3 regions of the Qipengyuania sp. Mu-71 genome follow, and region 1 is predicted to be linked to each of the others. Evidence: predicted binding sites of a transcription regulator. Region 1 holds the regulator's gene; each other region holds the start of a gene.

Region 1 (5,553 bases):
CCAATGTCGACAAACTGGCGGGCATTCCCGGGATTATCATCCAGGGCCGGCATGACATCTGCACCCCGCCGGGCGCGGCATGGGCGCTCAAGAAGGCCTGGCCCGAGGCCGAGCTATGGATCGTCCACGATGCCGGTCACAGCGCCAGCGAACCGGGGATCGTCGACGGGCTCGTGCGGGCGACCGACAAGCTCGCGGGCAAAACGGCGTGACGTCACGCTGACGTTTCGCGTCTCGCAGCTTTCCTTGCTTGAAAGCACCGCGCTACCCCGCCATTGACGCCACGAATGACCGACAGCAGCTCCATCCTCGTAATCGACAATTACGACAGCTTCACCTTCAACCTGGTCCATTACCTGATGGAACTGGGTGCAGGCGTGGAGGTGGTGCGCAACGACGCCATCTCGGCACGCGAGGCGCTGGCGGCGGGCCATGCGGGCTATCTCATATCGCCCGGCCCCTGTACCCCCAACGAGGCAGGCGTCAGCCTCGACCTCGTGGCAGCCTGCGCCGATGCCGGGGCGCCGCTGCTCGGCGTGTGCCTCGGTCACCAGGCGATCGGCCAGCATTTCGGTGGCCGCGTGGTGCGCGGCGGGCTGATGCATGGCAAGACCTCGCCGGTCACCCACGATTCCAGCGGCGTGTTCGCCGAGCTGCCCTCGCCCTTCACCGCGACCCGCTATCACTCGCTGGTAGTCGAGGACAATCTGGACTGCCTCGCGATCAACGCCACCAGCGAAACCCCCGGCCTCGACGGCACCAGCGTGATGGGCTTCCGCCACCGCGACCTGCCGATCCACGGCGTCCAGTTCCATCCCGAAAGCATCGCGACCGAACATGGCCATGCCTTGCTGGCCAATTTCCTCGCCCTCTGCGGTATTCCCGCCAAGGTCCCCGCATGAAGACGCTCCCCGACGCCAGGCAACACCTTGGAGAGGCCGAGGCCGAAGAGGTCTTTGGCTGGATCCTCGATGGTGAGACGGGCGACGAGGATATCGCGCGTTTCCTGGTCGACATGTCGGCGCGCAGCGAAACCTCCGACGAAATCGCCGGCGCGGCGCGCGCGCTGCGGGCACGGCTGATCCCGATCGCTGCCCCCGAGGGGACGGTCGATTGCTGCGGCACGGGCGGCGATGGCCATCACACGCTCAATGTCTCCACCGCAGTGAGCCTGGTGGTCGCCGCCTGCGGTGTGCCCGTGGCCAAGCATGGCAATCGCGCGGCCAGCAGCAAGGCGGGCGCCGCCGACACGCTCGAAGCGCTCGGTCTCGACATGGAAGCAGCGGGAAGAAGCGCGGAGAAGACTTTGGCCGAATTGGGAATTTGCTTCCTGTTCGCCAAGAACCACCATCCTGCGATGGGCCGCATTCAGCCGATCCGGCAAAAGCTCGGCGTGCGCACGATCTTCAATCTGATGGGGCCTTTGTCGAACCCCGCTGGCGTCAGACGCCAGCTGATTGGCATCGCCCGGCCCGCCTATGTGCCCATCTATGCCGCGGCAAAGGCCAAGCTGGGAACCGAGCGCACCTTCATTGCCTCGGGAGACGAAGGACTCGACGAACTGAGCCTCGCCGGCGGTAACGAACTGGCCGATGTCCAGGGCAATGATTTCGAAATGCGCCGCGTGGTCGCGGTGGAAGCCAACCTGCCGCATTCCCCGGTCGAGGCGATCCGCGGCGGCGATCCGGCGTATAACGCCCGCGCGCTCGAGGCGCTGCTCGGCGGGAGCCCGGGCGCCTACCGCGATGCGGTGCTGTTCAACGCGGCGGCAACGCTGATTATCGCCGGTCGCACCGACGAATGGACCGAGGGCGCGGAGATCGCTGCCGAAGCGCTGGACTCGGGCAAGGCCAGGGCGCTGCTCGAAAACTGGATCGCGATGACCGCCTGACATGAACAAGCTGGAACAAATCTGTGCGACCAAGCGCGACGAGGTGGCCGCACGCAAGCGCGATCACACGCTCGCCGATCTCGAAGCGCTCGCGAAGGAGCAGTCGGCGCCCCGTGGGTTCCATTCTGCCCTCGCTCGGGCACAGCAGGACGGCTTCGGCCTGATAGCGGAAATCAAGAAAGCTTCCCCCTCCAAGGGTCTGATTCGCCAAGATTTCCAACCCACAGAGCATGCCCGCGCCTATGCTGCGGGCGGAGCTGCCTGCCTTTCGGTGCTCACCGATGCGCCCTATTTCCAGGGCCATGAAGATTACCTGGTTGCCGCGCGCGCAGCCTGTGATTTGCCTGCACTGCGCAAGGATTTCATGGTCGATCCGTGGCAGGTTGCCGAAGCACGCGCGATCGGGGCCGACGCTATCCTGATCATTGTCGCGGCGCTCGAAGACGGCCTCATGGCCGAGATCGAGGCGGCGGCGCTGGACCACGGCATGGATGTGCTGGTCGAAGTCCATGATCGCACCGAGATGGACCGCGCCGCGCAGCTCAGGTCGCGCCTGATCGGCGTCAACAACCGCGATTTGCGCAGCTTCACCACTGACCTCGCTACCACCGAGATGCTGGCCCCGGTCGCACCCGAAGGCGCGCTGCTGGTCGGCGAAAGCGGCATCACGACGCACGATGATTGTGTGCGGCTCGCGCGTTCGGGCGTCCGCACCTTCCTGGTCGGTGAAAGCCTGATGCGTCAGGCGGATGTTGCCGCGGCGACCCGCGCCTTGCTCGGCCGCTGACGCAGCAACGGTGGAGCAAATCGGGAACAAGTGTTCCTGTGTAAATCACTCGAAAATGGCGGGATTGCTTGACTTGGCGAATCAGGTTGCTTAATTGTTCCGTATTCGTTCACAGCTTTGTGAACAGGCGATACGGGAGTTCGCACAATGCTGACCGCCAAGCAGCACGAATTGATCCGCTTTATCCAGCAGCGTCTGGAAGAGACCGGCATCTCGCCGAGTTTCGAGGAGATGAAGGAAGCGCTCGACCTCAAGAGCAAGTCGGGCGTGCATCGCCTGATCTCGGCGCTTGAAGAGCGCGGCTTCATCCGCCGCCTGCCCAACCGAGCGCGCGCGCTCGAAGTGGTCAAGCTGCCCGAGAACGCAGTGATGGGCGCGGCACAGCCCGCCCCTGCGAACGACTCCGTGGTATCGGCGATCACGCCCAAGCCCGTCGCGCCCGCACCGGCCAATGACATTATCGATGTGCCGCTGCACGGCCGTATCGCCGCAGGCGCGCCGATCGAAGCGATCGAAGGCCAGTCGAGCATGCCGGTCCCCGCCGCTCTGCTCGGCCCGGGTGAACATTACGCACTCGAGGTGTCGGGCGATTCGATGATCGAAGCAGGCATTTTCGATGGCGATTTTGCCTTGGTGAAGCGCACCGATAGCGCCCGCGACGGCGAAATCGTGGTCGCGCTGGTCGACAATGAGGAAGCCACGCTCAAATATCTGCGCAAGGACGCCGGGCGCGTCATCCTCGACCCCGCCAATGGCTCTTACGAACCGCAAGTCTACGATTCGCACCGTGTCCAGGTGCAAGGCAAGCTGGCCGGTCTGCTGCGCCGGTATCACTGACCCCGGGGCGCGCGCCTGTCCTCCGGCGCGCGCCACCAGCCATGCTCGCCCTGATCCTGCGCCACGGTGTCGATACGCCGTGCGCCCAGATAGAGCGCGACCCCGCCCTCTCGCTCGAGGAAACGCCGGTCGGCCTTGAGCCATCGCGGGCGGCAACTGCGGGGCAGGAAGCGATCGGCGATGACGATGTCGGCGTTCCGGCAGGCTGCGGCCAGCGCGCGCTCCTCCACCAGGTCCCGGCTACGTGCGATCAGGAGCGACCAGGCACGGCCCTCGCGCGTGACGGTCAGCGAACAGAATTCGGCGCTGCAGCGGCTGTGCGGCCACTCCGCGATAGCCAGCGGTTGCCGATCGGTCCCCGCGAGTTCGAGCAGGTTCTCCTGCGCATATCCACCCTCGCTATCGCGTAGCACCAGCAGCCGTTCGGCCTCGTTTGCGATGCCGATATCGCGCCCGTCGCGCGTGATCAGGATATCGGGCACCGGGGCCTGAATCATCAGGATGGCAGCCATCACGACGGGCCCAAGCCCCCACAGGCGCGCCCTGCCCTGCCACAGCGCCAGCCACAGCGCGCCGCACAGATAGAGCGTGATAGCACCCATCCCGATCCGCGGGGCCAGCTTGACCGAACCCGGCTGCTCGGCAAACAGATGCGCAATACCCAGCAACAGGTCGAGCGAATGCCCGACCAGCCACCACACGGGCGCACCCGCGCCGATCAGGTCGAGCGCCAACGCCAGTGCCACCAGCGGCATCGACACGAAGGTCACCAGCGGAATGGCAACCAGATTGGCCGCCGCGCCGTAAACGCCCGCACGATGGAAGTGGAAAAGCACGATCGGCATCAGCGCGAGTTCGATGACCAGTCCGGTCAGGAACAGGATCGCGGTTCGCCGCAGGAACCGGCGCAGCCCGCTTTCCTCGCGCGGCGCGAGAAAATCGCGCACCGCCTGGACATTGTGCAGCGAGACGATCGCGATGACGGCCGCAAAGCTCATCTGGAAGCTCGGTCCGACCAAAGATTCCGGCCACAGCGCAAGCACCACGCCTGCGGCAATCGCGACCATCCGCAGCGAAAGCGGTTCTCGCCCCAAGGCCAGCGCAACCAGCACCAGCAACGCGCCGATACAGCTGCGCACGGTCGGCACCTGCGCGCCCGTCAGCAGCGTATAGGCGATCCCCGCCAGCGCCGCTGCACCCGCAGCGACCAGCGGCAGCCGCACCCGCAGGGCCAGCCACGGCCACAGCGCCAGCAGCTTCAGGACCACGATATAGCTCGCCGCGATGATCGCGCTGACATGCAGCCCGCTGATCGACAGCAGATGGGTCAGCCCCGCGTCGCGCATGGCCTCCTCGTCGCGTTCGGGAATGGCGCCGCGGTCGCCGCTCGCCAGTGTCGCGGCAATCGCCCCCGCCGTGCTGTCGAGCCGGCTGCGCACATGCGCCGACAGCCGCCGCTGGATAGAGGCCACGGTCAGGCGCGACTGCGGCGGCGGCGTGACCAGCTCGACTTCTCCCACGACCGATCCCGTAGCCGACAGCCCGTCGAACCAGGCCCGACGCGCGAAATTATACGCTCCGGGGACGATTGGCGGGGACGGCGGCATCAGCCGCGCCGACAGCCGCACCCGCGCGCCCTCGCGCAAGCCGGGCCGGTCCTTCGCCAGCGGCAGGTTCACGCGATAGGCGACCGCCCGCCCGGTCTCCGCATCGCGCGCGGCGAGGACAAGCCGGACGCGGTCCTCCGCCGGTTGCTCCTCGCGCTCGAGGACACGCCCGTCGATCCGCTCGAACCGCGGATACGCAATCGGCTCCGCCCCCACCATCGCCGAGCGCGCCCATACCAGCGACATGCCGAGCGCCAGGGCGATCAGGACCGACAGGCTTGCGGCCAGCAAGTAGGCACGTCCGTCCCTGCCGCGCCACCGCGCGAAGGCCATGGCCGCAGCGGCTAACGCGCCGCCGATTGTCGCCAGCCACTGCCATGGCGCACCGAGATAGAACCACAGCCCGATGCCCGCGGCGAACGCGACCGCCA
Region 2 (5,553 bases), 460 kb from region 1:
GGGCATGGTGCGCAGCGCAAGCTTGCTCATCGCCATCAGCGCGCCGGTATTGCCTGCGGAAACCGCGGCGCCGGCATCGCCCTGCTTCACCGCATTGACCGCAAGGCCCATGCTGGTGGTCTTGGCACGGCGCAACGCGCGGCTCGGCAGCTCGTCGCCGCCGACCACGTCGGTGCAATGCAGGATTTCGGACGCCCCGGCCATGCCGGGATGCGTGTCGAGTGCAGCCTTGATGCGCGCTTCATCGCCAACCAGCAGGAACTGGAACTTGTCGTGACGCCGACGCGCCAGCGCGGCGCCTTCGACCATCACGCGCACGCCTTCGTCTCCGCCCATCGCATCGACGGCGATACGCGGCAGGCTCATGGCGCTTCTCCGGCTTGGCTGACGGTCTTAAAGACCGACGGCGATGATTTCGCGGCCGTTATAATATCCGCAGTGCGAGCACAGATTGTGCGGGCGCTTGAGTTCGCCGCAGTTCGAGCACTCATGATGGGCCTCGACCTTGAGCGAATCATGTGCACGGCGATTGCCGCGGCGGTGGGGCGATACTTTCCTCTTGGGGACGGCCATGGCGGCACCTGTTCCTCAAACAATTACAGTCAATTTCGGTGGCCGCCCTAGGGGAAGCTCCGGCACCGCACAAGAGCGCGTGAACCCGAATATCCCGACCGTGACGGTGAAGGCGGGCGCTATAGCGAATTTCGCGAGCGATGCAACCCGTCTGTTGGCGTTGCGCGGCACGCGGCATCGCCCTAGCACCGCAACCGTATTCCGTATCGTACGGATCGCAAGGGGAGAGACGAGCATGGGCATTATCCTGCCGGTTACGCTTACCGCGGCAGCCGCCGCCGCCATTATCAATATCTGGCTCAGCATCCGCGTCGGGCAGATGCGCGCGCAACAGAAGGTTTCGATCGGCGACGATGCCGGGGGCCCGCTGACCGCGCGCATGCGCGCACAGCTCAATTTCGTCGAGAACACTGCCTTCGTGCTGGTTCTCGTCGCGGCAATCGAACTGGCGGCAAAGGGCGGCGAATGGCTCGCTTGGGTGGTCGCGGCCTATATGCTCGGACGCGTGGCGCACGGACTCGGCATGGATGGCGGCGCGCTGGCACGCGGTCGCCCGCTCGGGGTGATCATCACCATGCTGGTACAGCTGGGCCTTGCCGTGGTGGCGGTGCTGATCACGCTGGGCGTGATGTAGGAGGTTCTTGTTGCGTGCGGGAAGCGCGTCCGCGCTTCCCTTGCGGCACCGTATCGACGGAGGTCGATAGCGCATCCTAGAAAAATCAAGAAAGCGCGTAATCGCTCACGAAGGCGTTGGTCTGGCGTTCCTGGCCGAAGGTGCTGGTCGGGCCGTGGCCGGGGATGAAGGTCACGTCATTGCCCAGCGGCCACAGCTTCTGCGTGATCGCGTCGATCAAGTCCTGGTGGTTGCCCATCGGGAAATCGGTGCGGCCGATGCTGCCCTGGAATAAGACGTCGCCGACTACGGCGAATTTGCTCGGCCGGTGGAAGAAGACCACGTGACCGGGCGTGTGGCCGGGGCAGTGGATGACCTCGAGCGTGAGGTCGCCGACGGTGACGGTGTCGCCGTCAACCAGCCAGCGGTCGGGTTCGAACACTTCGGCCTGCATACCGTATTTCGCGCCGTCTTCGTCGAGTCGGCTGATCCAGAAACGGTCGGCCTCGTGCGGGCCCTCGATCGGCAGGCCGAGTTCCTTCGCCAGCACGCCCGCCTCGCCGCAATGATCGAGATGGCCGTGGGTGATGAGGATCTTCTCCAGCTCCACCCCGCTCTTGGCGACCGCCGCCTTGAGCTTGTCGAGATCGCCGCCCGGATCGATCAGCGCGCCCTTGTTGGTCGCGGTGCACCAGATCAGCGAGCAATTCTGCTGCAGCGGGGTTACGGGGACGATGCCCGCCTTCATCGGCGGGGTAGCGGGCGTTTGCGTGCTGTTTTCCATTGCTGGGGAAAGTGGTCCGGTTTGTGATCGAAAACAAGGCGCATCTCCGACTTTGTGCTATCGGGCAGGCAAAGGAGAGTTACCGTGCGAATAGTCGAAGTCATGGCCCTGGCGTTCCTGTTGCTGGCAGGCTGCCAATCCGCCGGCCCCGTAGCCGCCCCGGCGGCGGCGCCGAGCACTGCCGCGGCGGATGCGGATGCAGTGCCCGACTATGTCACCGCGATCTGCGGCGAATGCCACGCGGTGAAGGACAATGCGGTATCGGTGAACCCGCAGGCGCCGGGCTTCGCGGACATCGCCAACAGCCCCGGCCTGACGCGCGACACGCTGGTGACCTTCCTGTCGGATGCACACAATTACCCGATGCAGATGGATGTCGACCTGGTCGACGAGGATATCGAGGTGATCGCTGACTATATGCTCACGCTGCGCTCGGACGATTATATCAAGCGGCCCTCGTAGCGGCGTGGCGGGTCACACCCGCCCCCCTTTCCATACAACCCGGCCGATCACCTCGACCTCGTCGCGCGCGAGGTCGATCGGGGCGTAGCTTTCGTTGGCGCTGATCAGCGCGATGCGGCCCGGTGCGCTGGCCTGGACCTGCTTGACGTGCAGCGCATCGCCGATGCGCACGACATGGATGCCTTCGCCCGAACGCTTGTTGCGGTCGACGAAGATCTCGTCGCCGCTGCGCAGCGTCGGCTCCATGCTGTCGCCCTCGACGCGGATCGCGGTGAGATCGGCGCCCTCCAGCCCCATTTCGCGCAGCCAGCGGCGGCTGAAGCGGAAGCTGTCGAAGAAAATTTCCTCCGCCGAAAATGCGCCCGGCCCCGCCGAGGCATCGAGCGGGAGGCGGGGTACGGTGATGAACTCGTCCGCGGCAACGGTGTGCGCATGGGTTGGATGGGCACCCAGTTCGACCTCGGACACGCCGAAGAACTCGGCCAGCCGCCGCCGGTCCGCCTCCTCCAGCTTGCGCGGTGATCCCTTGCGTACGAATTGCTGCAGATAGCTGGGATTGCGGCCGAGCATGGCGGATAGCGAGGCAAGGCTGGTGCGCCCGGCCTCGGCCAGTTCGACCAGCTTCGCGCGGTCCGGCGTCATCGCTTCACTCATAAGACCGTGTCCTCAAGCCCGCCGTCATCCGACCCGCGTCGCGCAGGACGGAGCATGCGAGAAAATTCCTATAGCATAGGATTTTTCCTAGACAAGTAGGATTTCGGCTGGAACGAATCAGGAACACGGCGAGCGATTCGCCTGTCTGACCAGCCTATTGGGGAGCCCGCGATGCTGATCCGATCCGTCGAGAAATTCCTTCGCCAGCACGAGATGGCGGCCACCAAGTTCGGCCGCCTTGCGGCGCATGATCCGCGCTTCGTGCTCGATCTGCGCATGGGCCGCGAGCCGCGCGATCGCACCGAACAGCGCATCCGCGGTTTCATGGCCGGATTCCAGGCGGCGCGCGAAGCAGCATCCACGCAGGAGACCGCGCATGTCGGATGAAACAGCCCCGCCCCGCCCGCCGCGCGCACGCCGCACCGCCGCCGATCGCCTGCGCGCCGCGCTGGCCGACCTGCACCAGCATCGCGGGCAGGTGCTGACGCATACCGAGAAGGCCTGGGCCAGCATCACCTTCGCGGGCACGCGGCACAGCCTCGCAATCCTGTTCGCAGGCGGCGATGCGGTCGAGGCCGGCGAAGAGTTCGTGGCCGCCCTGCCCGATCACGAATTCGCCATCCCCGGCCAATTGGTCGCCGATGCAGGCGTCGTGGAAGTCGAACACCGCCTCACCCCCGAGCCGCGGCTGATTGTACGTTGCGAATTGCTCCTTCTTGAAGAGAGCTGAGGCTGTACGCATGGCAGCTTTCGTCACGCGTTACGTATTGTGGGAACGGCTGAATTTGGGTGGAAAGCGGACTACTATTGCTAACATTCTCCTATGATGAGGATCGAGGAGATGTCCGGTTTCGGCTAGGCGGCACCTGCTAAATTGATCCGCACCTTCTGCCGCGCGAACGAGGCGTGAAGGCAATCATAAATCTTGCTGAAATTAGCTTCATTGGATTTGCCATCCGAATCTAGCTCAGGATCAAAAGCAAAAGATGGATGCTCAGAGTCTGGACCATGCATCGGGATTGCCTTTCCCCAGTACCAGGTCTTGACCCCACACTCTTCAGCCGCAAGCCTTGCATTTTCCCTCGTGCCGTATGGCAACCGGTCGGAATCGTTCGTCTTCGAGCAAGCGGATAAGAGTGACACTAGTGCCACGACGCAAGTAATGAGCCACCTCACCCCAGCATCCCAACGAACTTCTCGAAAAGGTCGAAGCTGTCCATGTAGAATTGCTAAGCCAAATACCCAATGTCCGCAATCGGGTCGTTTACAAACCGTCTGCTTTCAGGCGGACAAAGCACGAACCGGCCCTTCCGCCGCCCAAATCACCCGCGCCGGATCACCAGGTTCCGGATCTCGGTCATGTCCTCCATCGCGAATTTGGTGCCCTCGCGCCCCAACCCTGAATCCTTCACGCCGCCATAGGGCATGTTGTCGACGCGGTAGCTGGGGACGTCGTTGATCACCACGCCGCCGACTTCTAGCCGGTCCCAGGCATCGAACATCTTGAACAAATCGCGCGTGAAGATGCCCGCCTGCAGCCCGTAGGTGGAGCGGTTCACTTCGGCCAGCGCCTCGTCGAAATGCTCGAACTTCTGCAGGATGGCGAGCGGGCCGAAGGCTTCTTCGTTGAGTGCCTTGGCATCCTTGTCCACCCCCTCAAGCAGCGTTGCCTCGAGCATATTGCCCTTGCAGCCGCCGCCGGTGAGCAGCGCCGCGCCGCCTTCGACCGCCTCGTCGATCCAGCCCTTGAGGCGGCTCGCCTCGCCTTCGGAGATCATCGGGCCGATGAAGGTGTCGCGGTCCTTGGGATCGCCCGCAACCAGCGTCTTGGTCCTGGCGACGAGCATGTCCCTGAAGCGGTCGTAGACATCTGCATGCACGATGATCCGCTGTACGCCGATGCAGCTTTGCCCGCTCTGGTAGAAGGCACCGAAAATGATCCGCTCGAGCGCATCGTCGAGATCGGCGTCGTGGTCGACCACCACCGCCGCATTGCCGCCCAGTTCGAGCACGACCTTCTTCTTGCCGCAGCGCGCCTTCAAATCCCACCCGACGGCGGGCGAACCGGTAAAGCTGAGCAATTTGAGCCGTTCGTCCACGGTGAACAGGTCGGCCCCGTCGCGGCTGGCGGGCAGCACGCTGAACGCGCCTTCGGGCAGGTCGGTTTCGGCCAGCACCTCACCCATGATGATCGCGCCCAGCGGGGTCTTGCTGGCGGGCTTCATCACGAAGGGGCACCCCACCGCGATCGCGGGCGCGATCTTGTGCGCGGCGAGGTTGAGCGGGAAGTTGAACGGCGAAATAAAGCTGCACGGCCCGATCGGATAGCGCTTCCAGATCGACTGATAGCCCCTGGCGCGCGCGGAGATATCCAACGGCATGACCTCGCCAACCATGCGCACCGATTCTTCCGCTGCGATACGGAAGGTGTCGATCAGCCGGGTAACCTCGCCCTCGCTGTCCTTGA
Region 3 (5,553 bases), 260 kb from region 1:
GCGCGGGTGATTGATCGAATGCCGCACCCCCGCCTGCGCTGCGAGATGGATGACGATATCGGGCTGTTCGTCTGCGAAGATACGCGCCAGCAGGCCCGGCGTCTCGATCGGCTCATTGATCGCCACGAAACCCGCGTTTTGCAGCAACCCCGCCTGTCGCCGCCGTTTGAGTTCGGGATCGTAATAGTCCGACAGCGAATCGACGCCGATGACACGGAATCCGTCGGCCAGCAGTCGGCGGCAGGTGAAATAGCCGATAAACCCCGCCGAGCCGGTGACCAGCGCGGTGCGGCTTTCGCCCATCAGTCGGCGCCGAACAGGTCGCGGGTGAAGACCTTGTCGCGGACATCGGCGATGTCGGGATCAAGGCGATTGGCGACGATCACATCGGCCTCGGCCTTGAACGCGTCGAGATCGTTCACGACGCGGCTGCCGAAGAAGCTGTCTTCCTCCATCACCGGCTCGTAAACGATCACGTCGATCCCCTTGGCCTTCACGCGTTTCATGATGCCCTGGATCGAGGACTGGCGGAAATTGTCCGAACCGGCCTTCATCACCAGGCGGTAAATGCCCACTATGCGCGGCTCGCGGTCGATGATGCGGTCGGCAAGGTAGTCCTTGCGGGTGCGGTTGGCGTCGACAATCGCGCGGATGAGGTTCTGCGGGACTTCGGAATAATTCGCCAGCAGCTGCTTGGTGTCCTTGGGCAGGCAGTAGCCGCCATAGCCGAAAGATGGATTGTTGTAATGCGCGCCGATGCGCGGATCGAGGCCGACGCCCTCGATGATCTGGCGCGTGTCGAGCCCGCGCGACAAGGCGTAACTGTCGAGCTCGTTGAAGAAGGCGACACGCATGGCGAGATAGGTGTTGGCGAACAGCTTGATCGCCTCGGCTTCGTCGGCATCGGTCAGCAGGACGGTGACATCGTCCTCAAGGACGGGCTGGAGCAGCAGGTCGGCAAATTTCTGCGCCCGCTCGGACCGTTCGCCGACGATGATCCGCGAGGGATGGAGGTTGTCGTAAAGCGCCTTGCCCTCACGCAGGAATTCGGGGCTGAAGATGATGCGGTCGGTGGCGAAGCGTTCGCGCGCATGGCCGACGTAGCCCACCGGGACCGTGGATTTGACGACCACGACCGCCCGGTCGTTGGCGGCGAGAACCTGTTCGATCACCGCATCGACCGCCGAAGTATCGAAGAAGTTGGTCTCGACATCGTAATTGGTGGGCACGGCAACCACCGCGAATTCGGCGCCTTCGATCGCTGTGGCAGGATCGGTGGTGAAGGCGAGGTCGAGATCGTCGCGGCGTAGGTATTGCTCGAGCAGTTCGTCCTGGATCGGCGATTGGCGATCCTCGAGCATGGCGATGCGCTCGGGCGAAATATCGCAACCGATCACACAATTGTGCTGTGACAGCATGATGGCATTGGAAAGGCCGACATAGCCGAGCCCGAAAACGGCGATCTTCATCGAATTACCCGCATATCAATCCGCTGCCGCAAGGGTCGACAACGCGTGCCTTCTGTGGGGAGGCGCAAGCGATTGCAAGCCCCGCCCCGCACCTGCTCACCACATGAAGTAGGGCCCGCCCCGCTCGCGCGCCCGCTGCCACGCTGGCCGCGCATGGATTGCCTCGACGAAGCGCGCGAGCTTCGGCGCTTGCTCGCCATAGCCCTGCATCACCGCGATCTCGGCGGGGAAACTCATCATCACATCGGCAGCGGTCCAGCCGTCGCCGACGAAATGGAGATCGGGTGAGATGTTGTCCTCGGCGAAGCGAACATGAGCGGCGAGTTGCTCGTCGACGCGCGGCATCAGCGGCGCAGCGGCATCGCCAAGGCGGCCGGCGTAGATCTTCAGCATCACCGGGACGAAAAAGCTGCTCTCGCCGAACTGCATCCATTCAAGGTGCCTGATATGGGCTTCGCTATCGCGCGCGGGAAGCCAGCTTTCGCCGCCATGGCGTTCGCACAGATATTGGATGATCGCGCCGCTTTCGGCGATGGATACGCCATCATCTTCGATCAGCGGCGACTTGCCGAGGGGATGCGCCTCGCCGAGCTCGGGCGGCGCGAGATTGGTTTCGGCATCGCGCTGGTAGGCGATCACTTCGTAATCCGCGCCCAGTTCCTCAAGCAGCCAGAGGATGCGCTGCGAACGGCTGTTGTTGAGATGGTGGACGGTGATGGTCATGGCGGCGCTCCCAAATGGACGATTCGCCCGCACCCTAGGGCTGCCACTGGCCTGCGGCCATGCCACAAACGGAAAAGCCGGTGCGGCCATGAAGCGGCGCGCACCGGCTTTCCGGTTTTTCGGAAGCGCCGGGGGACAGTCCGGCTGTAACGCGGGCCCGGGGATGTGGGCCGACGCGCTCCCGCTTGAAGAGAATTCAGTCCTCGTCCGCGTCCGGACCGGTCATCATCTCTTCGGCGACCTCGTCGGTGCGGCCGCGGATTGCGGCTTCCAACTTGGCACACATCTCGGAATTTTCCTTGAGGAAGGTCTTGGCGTTCTCGCGGCCCTGGCCGATGCGGACGCTGTCATAGCTGAACCAGCTGCCCGATTTCTCGACCACGCCGGCCTTGACGCCGAGGTCGAGGATCTCGCCGATCTTCGAAATACCCTCGCCATACATGATATCGAATTCGACCTGCTTGAATGGCGGAGCGACCTTGTTCTTGACCACTTTGACGCGAGTGGCGTTGCCGATCACCTCGTCGCGGTCCTTGATCTGGCCCGTACGGCGAATGTCGAGCCGCACCGAGGCGTAGAACTTGAGCGCATTGCCGCCGGTGGTGGTTTCGGGGTTACCGTACATCACGCCGATCTTCATGCGCAGCTGGTTGATGAAGATCACCATGCACTTGGAGCGGTTGATCGAACCGGTCAGCTTGCGCAGCGACTGGCTCATCAGGCGGGCCTGCAGACCGACATGGCTGTCGCCCATCTCGCCTTCGATTTCGGCGCGGGGGACCAGCGCAGCAACCGAGTCGACCACCAGCACGTCGATCGCGTTCGAGCGGACCAGCGTATCGGTAATTTCGAGCGCCTGTTCACCCGTATCGGGCTGCGAAACGATCAGTTCCTCGATGTCGACCCCCAGCTTCTTGGCATAGACCGGGTCAAGCGCGTGTTCGGCATCGACGAAGGCGGCGGTGCCGCCCGCCTTCTGCGCTTCGGCGATGACATGCAGCGCCAGCGTGGTCTTGCCCGAGCTTTCCGGACCGTAAACCTCGACCACGCGGCCCTTGGGCAAGCCGCCCACGCCCAGCGCGATGTCGAGGCCGAGCGAGCCGGTGGAAATCGATTCCACCTGCATGGCTTCCTTCTGGCCCAGCTTCATTGCCGAACCCTTGCCGAATGCGCGGTCGATCTGTGCGAGCGCGGCGTCCAATGCCTTCTGGCGGTCTGCGTTCACTTTTTTGTCCTCTACGAGCTTCAGACTTGCCGCCATGACACTACCTCCTGCACTTGGCCAGAGTCGGCTACCGACTCTTCAACTGGCGCAGTATGTATCGGCTTTGTTCCGCAAGAACAAGTGGGGAACAGGAAAAAGTTTTCCTGCTATGTTCCGCTCGGCAAAAAACCAGCGGCGAACCCCGCCTATTTGCGATGTTCGCTCAGCACTTCGGCGACCTTGGCATTGATCTGCTGGACGCTGAACGGCTTGGGGATGAAGTGCATGTCCTCGATGTCGATCTCGTTGCGGAGCTGCTCTTCGGCATAGCCCGACATGAACAGGATCGGGATCTTCGGTTTCACCTTGCGGATCGCGCGGGCCATCGCGGGCCCGTCCATCGTCGGCATGACGACGTCCGACACGATCAGGTCGAACTCGGTCGTGCCGTTGGCGATCGCGCCCAGCCCCTCTTCGCCGTCGGCGGCGGTGGTCACGGTATAGCCCGCGCGGGCAAGCGCGCGCTCGGCGACGGCGCGGACCATGTCCTCGTCCTCGACCAGCAGCAGCTTCCCACCCGCCGACCATTCGGTCGCATTCGTTTCCTCAGGCTCTTCGCGGCGCATGATGGCAGGCAGTTCGCCCTTGTGTACCGGCAGGTACATGGTGAAGCGCGCGCCAATCAGCGTTCCGTCGGGCCCCTGCACATTGTCGGCGAAGATGAAGCCGTTCGACTGCTTGACGATACCATAGACGGTCGACAGGCCGAGCCCGGTGCCCTTGCCCTGCTCCTTGGTGGTGAAGAAGGGTTCGAATATCTTGTTGAGATGCTCGTCGGGAATGCCGCCGCCGGTGTCCTGCACGATCAGCACGGTGTAATCGTCCGCGGGCATGATATCGATGCCCATCTTGCGCACATCGCGTGCCGATACCCGGCGCGTGGCCAGCGTCAGACTGCCCTTCCAGTCCTGCTTGCCGCGCTTGATCGCATTCATCTGCATTGCATCGCGCGCATTGACCGCAAGGTTGATGATGACCTGTTCGAGCTGCTGCGGATCGGCGCGGACCGAGCCCAGCTCGCGGTCGTGGCGCACCGAAAACTCGACCTTCTCGCCCATCAACCGCTTGAGCAGCTGGCTGACCTCGCTGACCACGTCGGGCAGTTGCAGCACGACCGGGCGCAGGGTCTGCTGGCGGCTGAAGGCGAGCAATTGCCGCGTCAGGCTGGCCGCGCGGTTCGAATTGGCCTTGATCTGCTGGATGTCATCGTAATCGCTGTCACCCGGCGTATGCCGCAAGAGCATGAGGTCGCAATAGCCGATGATCGCAGTCAGCACGTTGTTGAAATCATGCGCCACACCGCCGGCCAGCTGGCCGACCGCCTGCATCTTGGTCGCCTGCGCGACCTGGCGGCGGAGGCGTTTCTCTTCCGAGGAATCGGAGATCGACAGCAGCACCGCCGCATCGCCCAGCCCGCGCACACCGGCGAGGCCGATCGACACCGGCTCTTCCTTGTCGTTCGCCAGCCGCACCGCCATGTCGCCGCTCGCGGTCGCGCCCTTGGCGAAGCGCCGGACGGTATCGGCCAGCGCGGCCTTGTCTTCGCGCACGACGAGGTCGGACGGGAATTGCGGCAGTCCGCGATCGACCCGCTCGACCGCGCGCAGGAACGCCTTGTTGGCGAACAGGAAGCGCCCGTCGCGATCGGTCAGCGCCAGACCCAGCGGCAGCGCCGAGAGCAGCGCTTCAAGCTGCGGAATGGCGGCCTTGCCGCTCCCTTCCCAGCCCCCGCCGAGGCCGACCGAACTGTCGACCAGCAGCATCAGCGAAGGCGACTGGTCGGCATCGCTGAGTTTGTCGGCGGAAGGCGCGTCGAGCGGCACATGCACCAGCGTTTGCGGCGACCCCTGCTGCCCCTCGCGCGCGAAGAAGATGCGATCGCGATCATCCGAGCGCAGCAATTGCACGAATTCCAGCCCGCCGAGCGAGTTGTCCCGGCTACCGGTGGCGCGTTCCGCCAGTCCAGGGGTGGTGGTAAGGACAACGCCATCGGGTCCCACCAGTGCGAGTTCGAGACCCGACCGTGAGATCACCTCGCCAAAGCGGCCCGAAAGGCGCTCGGACAGGCCTTCATAGCTGCGTTCTTCGCGCAATTCG

What was found. The regulator LexA, encoded in region 1, represses DNA repair genes until DNA is damaged. The targets are predictions, from matches to a motif close to GTTCCNCNCTTGTTCT.
Region 2: a site for LexA is predicted at 3,196-3,211, ahead of V6B15_RS03495 (S24 family peptidase). Genes of this name have one in related genera too.
Region 3: a site for LexA is predicted at 3,531-3,546, ahead of recA (recombinase RecA). Genes of this name have one in related genera too.

The regions. Positions count from the first base shown of each region.
Region 1 is NZ_JBAJHR010000001.1:1,159,994-1,165,546, reverse strand. Features, by position in the region: gene pip (prolyl aminopeptidase) at 1-212, shown strand, start outside; gene V6B15_RS05770 (anthranilate synthase component II) at 288-902, shown strand; gene trpD (anthranilate phosphoribosyltransferase) at 899-1,891, shown strand; gene trpC (indole-3-glycerol phosphate synthase TrpC) at 1,893-2,678, shown strand; gene lexA (transcriptional repressor LexA) at 2,826-3,515, shown strand; gene V6B15_RS05750 (ComEC/Rec2 family competence protein) at 3,509-5,553, opposite strand, start outside.
Region 2 is NZ_JBAJHR010000001.1:700,114-705,666, reverse strand. Features, by position in the region: gene plsX (phosphate acyltransferase PlsX) at 1-366, opposite strand, end outside; gene rpmF (50S ribosomal protein L32) at 394-573, opposite strand; gene V6B15_RS03510 (MAPEG family protein) at 809-1,207, shown strand; gene V6B15_RS03505 (MBL fold metallo-hydrolase) at 1,293-1,934, opposite strand; gene V6B15_RS03500 (hypothetical protein) at 2,055-2,432, shown strand; gene V6B15_RS03495 (S24 family peptidase) at 2,445-3,086, opposite strand; gene V6B15_RS03490 (hypothetical protein) at 3,258-3,473, shown strand; gene V6B15_RS03485 (hypothetical protein) at 3,463-3,816, shown strand; gene V6B15_RS03480 (aldehyde dehydrogenase family protein) at 4,409-5,553, opposite strand, start outside.
Region 3 is NZ_JBAJHR010000001.1:898,058-903,610, reverse strand. Features, by position in the region: gene V6B15_RS04540 (NAD-dependent epimerase/dehydratase family protein) at 1-303, opposite strand, end outside; gene V6B15_RS04535 (nucleotide sugar dehydrogenase) at 303-1,469, opposite strand; gene V6B15_RS04530 (glutathione S-transferase family protein) at 1,566-2,192, opposite strand; gene recA (recombinase RecA) at 2,389-3,453, opposite strand; gene V6B15_RS04520 (response regulator) at 3,603-5,553, opposite strand, start outside.